Linked DNA regions of Sphaerotilus microaerophilus. The protein of the gene in region 2 interacts with the protein of the main gene of each other region in a pairwise test. Links are inferred from orthologs where the notes say so. Each region holds a gene or a part of one and is shown on either strand. Other genes may lie near its edges. The genes, in order: secD and pheT.

What was found.
Region 1: the proteins of pheT (region 2) and secD interact in binary tests that used the Escherichia coli proteins (3 or more experiments, as listed by UniProt). The link is inferred for Sphaerotilus microaerophilus from one-to-one orthologs.

The regions. Positions count from the first base shown.
Region 1 is NZ_AP025730.1:42,096-45,377, reverse strand. What follows is about bases 272-3,242. They hold secD (protein translocase subunit SecD), read right to left. Parts: upstream 2,717-3,242; coding sequence 827-2,716; downstream 272-826. Other genes in these bases: yajC (preprotein translocase subunit YajC), read right to left, coding at 2,785-3,108; secF (protein translocase subunit SecF), read right to left, coding at 272-801. Also shown: more of secF, read right to left, coding at 1-271. UniProt on the Escherichia coli protein: Part of the Sec protein translocase complex. Interacts with the SecYEG preprotein conducting channel. SecDF uses the proton motive force (PMF) to complete protein translocation after the ATP-dependent function of SecA.
Region 2 is NZ_AP025730.1:3,137,801-3,141,256, forward strand. Bases 275-3,419 are described here. They hold pheT (phenylalanine--tRNA ligase subunit beta), read right to left. Parts: upstream 3,026-3,419; coding sequence 524-3,025; downstream 275-523. Other genes in these bases: NGK70_RS13575 (integration host factor subunit alpha), read right to left, coding at 275-470; pheS (phenylalanine--tRNA ligase subunit alpha), read right to left, coding at 3,059-3,419. Also shown: NGK70_RS13570 (MerR family transcriptional regulator), read right to left, coding at 1-93; more of NGK70_RS13575, read right to left, coding at 129-274; more of pheS, read right to left, coding at 3,420-3,456.

The DNA.
Region 1 (3,282 bases), 3.1 Mb from region 2 along the record:
GATGGTGCGGCTCATCGTGCTGGTGATCGCGTGGTCGATCACTTCGCGCGTGGTCATCTTGCGGTACTTGCGGAAGGCCTCGCGGATCCGGTCGAAGATCACCACCGACTCGTTGACCGAGTAGCCCAGCACCGCCAGCACCGCCGCCAGCACGGAGAGCGAGAACTCCCACTGGAAGAAGGCGAAGAAGCCCAGGATGATGATCACGTCGTGCAGGTTGGCGATGATGGCCGCCACGGCGAACTTCCATTCGAAACGGAAGGCCAGGTAGACCACGATGCCGACGACGACGAAGGCCAGTGCCTTCAGGCCGTCCTCGGCCAATTCCTTGCCCACCTGCGGGCCGACGAACTCGCTGCGCGAGAGCTTCACCGGCTCGGCGCCCGCGGCCTCGCAGACCTGGCGGGTGGTGACCTCGCCCTTGTCGCTGGTGGTCTGGCGCTGCGACACCGTGCCCTTCTCGGTGCTGCACAGCTGCGCGAAGACGCGGCTCACCACCTCGGTCTGCTTGACGTCGGCGCGCAGCGGCAGGCGGATCAGCACGTCGCGCGAGGTGCCGAACTTCTGCACCTGCACCTCGCCGAGCTTGAGCGCCTGCACCGTCTCGCGCACCCGGCCCATGTCAGCGGCCTGGGCGTACTCGACCTCCATCACCGTGCCACCGGTGAACTCCACCGACAGGTGCAGGCCACGGGTGAACAGGAAGAACACCGCGGCGAGGAAGGTGAGGAACGAGATGACGTTGAACACCAGCGCATGCCGCATGAACGGGATGTCGCGCCGGATCCGGAAAAATTCCATGGCTGTGCTTTCTGGGCGCTGGGGATCAGGACTTCGGGGTGGCCACGGCCGAGCCCGGTTCCGGGGCGGGTCGCCAGACCTGGCCGATCGAGACCTTCTGCAGGCGTTTCTGGCGGCCGTACCAGAGGTTGACCAGGCCGCGCGAGAAGAACACCGCCGAGAACATCGAGGTCAGGATGCCCAGGCAGTGCACCACCGCGAAGCCGCGCACCGGGCCGGAGCCGAAGGCCAGCAGCGCCACACCGGCGATCAGCGTGGTGACGTTGGAGTCCAGGATGGTGGCCCAGGCGCGCTCGTAGCCCAGGTGGATGGCCATCTGCGGCGAGGTGCCGTTGCGCAGCTCCTCGCGCACGCGCTCGTTGATCAGCACGTTCGAGTCGATCGCCATGCCCAGCACCAGCGCGATGGCCGCCATGCCCGGCAGGCTCAGCGTGGCCTGCAGCATCGACAGCACCGCCACCAGCAGCAGCAGGTTGACCGCCAACGCCAGGGTCGAGAACACGCCGAACAGCAGGTAGTAGGCGCACATGAAGGCACCCACCGCCAGGAAGCCGTACAGCACGCTGTCAAAGCCCTTGGCGATGTTCTCGGCGCCCAGGCTCGGGCCGACCAGCTTCTCCTCGATGATCTCCATTGGCGCGGCCAGCGAGCCCGCGCGCAGCAGCAGCGCGGTGTCGGCGGCCTCCACCGGCGTCATCGCGCCGGAGATCTGCACCCGTCCGCCACCGATCTCGGTGCGGATCACCGGGGCCGTGACGACCTCGCCCTTGCCCTTCTCGAACAGCAGGATGGCCATGCGCTTGCCGACGTTCTCGCGCGTCACGTCGCGGAAGATGCGCGCGCCGCGGGCGTCCAGCGTCAGGTGCACGGCCGGCTGGTGGTTGTCGTCGAAGCCCGGCTGGGCGTCGGTGAGGTTCTCGCCGGTCAGCAGCACCTGGCGCTTGACGATGATCTGCCGCTCGCCGCGCTCGGCGTACTTCTCGGTGCCGAAGGGCACCGGGCCGGAGCCGGACAGCGCCGCCTGTGCCTCGGTGCTGTCATCGACCAGGCGCACTTCCAATGTGGCGGTGCGGCCGATGATGTCCTTGGCCTTGGCCACGTCCTGCACGCCGGGCAGCTGCACCACGACCCGGTCCAGGCCCTGCTGCTGGATCACCGGCTCGGCCACGCCCAGCTCGTTGATCCGGTTGTGCAGGGTGTTGATGTTCTGTGTGAGCGCCTGCTCCTGCACCCTGCGCTCGGCGGCGGGCTTGAGCGCGCCCACCAGCTTCTGGTCGCTGCCTTCGGTGGTCGGGGTCCACTGCAGGTCGGGCAGCTGGTCGTTGAGCAGTTCGAGGATCTTCGGCTGGCTCTCGGCGTCGCGCAGGCGCACCTCGACGGTGTTGCCGACGCGGGCGATGCCGGCGTGGCGCAGGTTCTTGTCGCGCAGCAGGGTGCGGATGTCGCCGGTGAGCGACTCGGCCTTCTTGGTCAGCGCCGACTTCATTTCGACCTGCATCAGGAAGTGCACGCCCCCGCGCAGGTCCAGGCCGAGGTACATCGGCAGCGCGCGCATCGAAGTCAGCCACTGCGGTGAGCGCGACACCAGGTTCAGCGCGACGATGTAGCTCGGGTTGCCCGCATCGGGATTGAGCGCCTTGGCCAGCGCGTCGCGGGCCTTGAGCTGGGCGTCGGTGTCGGTGAAGCGGGCGCGCACCGAGGTGCCTTCCTGCTGCACGAAGTCCGGTTTCAGGCCGGCCGTCGCCAGGGTCTGGCGCACCTGCTCGGTCACCGCGGCATCGACCTTCACGGTGGCCTTGCCGCTGGAGACCTGCACGGCCGGTGCCTCGCCGAAGAAGTTCGGCAGCGTGTAGAGCAGGCCCACCGCCACCGCGATGGCCAGGATCAGGTACTTCCACCAGGGAAAGCGGTTCATCGTCTCGTCCTCGGGGAAGCAGCCCCGCGATATCAGACCGGCCGCAGGGTGCGGCCGGTGCACTCAAGTCACTTCAGCGTGCCCTTGGGCAGCACCTGCACCACCGAGCTGCGCTGGCACTGCACTTCCACGCCGGCGGCGATTTCCAGGCCGATCTGGTTCTCGGCCACCTTGGTGACCTTGCCCATCAGGCCGCCACCGGTGACCACCTCGTCGCCCTTGCCGATCGCCTCGATCATGGCCTTGTGCTCCTTCTGGCGCTTCATCTGCGGGCGGATCATGATGAAGTACAGCACCACGAACATCAGCACCAGCGGCAGCAGGCTGGTCAGGGACGAACCGCCTGCGGCGGCAGCGGGGGCCGCTTGTGCGTACGCGTTGGAAATGAACACCTGGAGACTCCTGGATAGGTGGGCAAAAGCCGCTGATTGTAGGCTGGCCGGTCCGATCGCACGGGGGGACGCCCCGCTGCGGCGCCCCCTGGCCAGGCTGTGACCGGCCGGCCAGCCGCCGGCCTGCCCCGCCGGTGGGGCACCGTCTGTCCTTTGCCGTTGCCACTGGTGACC
Region 2 (3,456 bases):
CCTGAGCACGTAGGGCTTGACGCCGCACAGTTCGCTGACTTCACCGATCGTGAAGTAGCGCTTGGGCGGGATGGCCGGGAGGGAGTTTTCCATTGGAAATCAATGGGTTCGAGCAGTCAGCTTTGACTTTACTCGAACTCTCCAGGCGGTGGCGCCTCGCCCTGTACGACGGCCTTGAGTTTGTGGCTCGCGTGAAACGTGACCACGTTGCGTGCGTCGATGGGGATCGCCTCGCCCGTACGAGGGTTGCGCCCGGGGCGTGGTGCCTTGCGCCGTACCTGGAAGTTGCCGAAGCCGGAGAGCTTGACATCCTCTCCGCGCACGAGGGCTTCATGCACATACTGGAAGAAGGCCTCGACCATGTCCTTGGACTCACGCTTGTTCAGGCCGAGCCGCTCGAAGAGCAGCTCGGCCAGCTCGGCCTTGGTCAGCGTCGGGGTCTCGAGGCTCGGCAGGATCACGGATTCCATGCGGGTCGACCGATCGTCCATGGTGGTGACTCTTCTCTCGCGCTCGCGGCGGCTCAGCCGCCGCGCAGACGCGCCCCGACAGCCTGTTGGGCGGCATCGAGGACGGCGCGAACCACCTCGTCGCTGCGCTCGTCGGTCAGCGCAGCCCGCTCGTCGAGCAGCTCGAGACGGATCGCCAAGCTGCGCTCATCGGCACCCAGGCTGTTACTTGCGGCAGCGGCCGCATTCGTGGCGTTGGGGCGATAGACATCGAAAAGCCGCGCACCGCGCAGCACACCGCCCGTTGGCGCCGCCAGGATGGCGGACATCAAGGCATCGTGACGCACGTCTTCGCGCACGATCAGCGCGATGTCGCGGGTCACGACCTGCTGCTTGGGGACCGGGACATAGGCTGGCACGTCACGTGCGAGCAAGGCGGGCACGTCCAGCTCGAAGACCACCGGTGCGCCATGGCCCACCGGCAGCTCGTAGGCCTGGCACCAGCGCGGGTGCAGTTCGCCGACGTGGCCAATGACCTGGCCGTCCAGTTCGACACGTGCGCAGCGGCCCGGGTGCATCGCCGGGTGGCTGTCGGCCACGAAGCGGGCGGCGCGCGGCGCCAGCAGGGTCTCGATGTCGCCCTTGACGTCGAAGAAGTCCACTGGACGCTCGCTCACACCCCACTGCTGGCCATCGGCCGGTCCCCATGCCAGGCCGCCCAGGCGCAGCGGCTGGTGCACGCCGACCACGCTGTGCTCGGAGGTCGGCACCGACGCGTCGCGCATGAAGACCCGGCCCAGTTCGAATACCCGCACGCGGTTGGCGCGGCGGGCCTGGTTGTGGCGCAGCACCTGGATCAGGCTGCCGATCAGGCTGGATCGCATCACCGCCAGCGGGGCGGCGATGGGGTTGAGCAGGCGGATGGGTTGCTCGTTGCCGGCCAGCTCGCGCTCCCAGCGCTCCTCGACGAAGCTGAAGTTGATCGTTTCCTGGTAGCCCAGCGCGGCCACCTGCCGGCGCACGGCGTGGCTGCTGCGCTGCGACTCGGGGCGCACGCGCGAGGTCACCGGGGCCTGTGGCGGCACGAGCGGCAGCTGATCGAATCCGATGATGCGGATCACGTCCTCGATCAGGTCTTCCTCGATCTGCAGGTCGAAGCGCCAGCTTGGCGGGGTGACGGTCAGCACGCCGGGAGCCTCTTCGACCTGGAGACCCAGGCGTTGCAGCACCTCGACGCACTGCGCCTGGCTGACCGGCATGCCGATCACCTTGCTGGCGCGCTCGACGCGCAGGCGCACCGGGGCGCGCTGGGGCAGGCGGGTGACCTGGTCATCGACGGGGCCGACCACGGTGGTGGCATTGCCGCAGATCTGCAGGATCAGCGCGGTGATGTGCTCGATGTGCTCGACCGTGAGGGCAGCATCGACGCCGCGCTCGAAGCGGTGGCCGGCGTCGGTCGAGAAGTTGAAGCGGCGCGAGCGCCCGGCCACGGCCTCGGGCCACCAGAAGGCGGCCTCGACGTAGACGTTGCGCGTGTCGTCGCCCACGGCGGTGGCGTCGCCACCCATGATGCCGGCCAGCGACTCGACCGTCTGGCTGCCGGCGTGGGCGTCGGCAATCACGCCGACCTGCTCGTCCAGCGTGATCGTGTTGCCATTGAGCAGCTTGAGGGTTTCACCGGCACGGCCCCAGCGCACCACCAAGCCACCGTGGATCTTGTCCAGGTCGAAGATGTGGGTGGGCCGGCCGAACTCGAACATCACGTAGTTGGAGATGTCCACCAGCGCGCTGACCGAGCGCTGCCCGCAGCGGGCCAGCCGATCGACCATCCACTGCGGCGTCGGCGCCTTGGGGTCGATGCCCTTGACCACGCGGCCGGAGAAGCGCCCGCACAGGTCCGGGGCCTCGATGCGCACCGGCAGCTTGGTGTCGAGCTGAGGCTGCACCGGGGGGATGGCGGGCGACTTGAGTGGCGCGCCGGTCAGGGCGGCCACCTCGCGGGCGACGCCGTACACGCTCAGGCAGTGGCCCAGGTTGGGCGTGAGCTTGAGGGTGAAGAGGGTGTCGTCGAGCTTCAGGAACTCGCGGATGTCCTGACCGACCGGTGCGTCGGCCGGCAGCTCCAGCAGGCCGCCGTGGTCCTCGGACAGCTTGAGCTCGCGCGCGGAGCAGAGCATGCCGAAGCTCTCGACGCCGCGCAGCTTGCCCTTGCCGATCACGAACGGCTTGCCGTCTCCATTGGCCGGGTCCGCAGGAGGCAGCTCGGCGCCCACCGTGGCCAGCGGCACCTTGATGCCGGCGCGCGCATTGGGGGCGCCGCAGACGATCTGCAGCGGACCGTCCTTGCCGTCCATCTTGAAATGAGGGCCGGCATCGACCGTGCACACGCGCAGCCGATCGGCGTTGGGGTGCTGGTCGGCAGTGAGGATCTCGGCCACCACGATGCCGCTGAACGGCGGCGCCACCGGGCGCAGCTCCTCGACTTCCATGCCGGACATCGTCAGCAGGTCGGCCAGCGCCTGGGTGCTCAGGTCAGGGTTGCAGAACTCGCGCAACCACGATTCGGGGAATTGCATCTCTTCGTTCCTGGAACAGGGGTCGGCGGGCGTTTACTGGAACTGGCTGAGGAAGCGCAGGTCGCCGTCGAAGAACAGGCGCAGGTCGTTGACGCCGTAGCGCAGCATCGTCAGCCGGTCCGGGCCCATGCCGAAGGCAAAGCCGATGTAGCGTTCCGGGTCGAGGCCGAAGTTGCGCACCACGTTGGGGTGCACCTGACCGGAGCCGGCCACCTCCAGCCAGCGGCCCTTCAGCGGGCCGTGAGCGAAGGCGATGTCCACCTCGGCCGAGGGTTCCGTGAACGGGAAGAACGACGGGCGGAAACGCAGCTGCAGGTCGTCGGTCTCGAAGAAGGTGCGGAAGAAGTCGGTGAAGACCGCCTTCAGGTCCTTGAACGACACGTTCTCGCCGATCCACAGGCCTTCGCACTGGTGGAACATGGGCGAGTGGG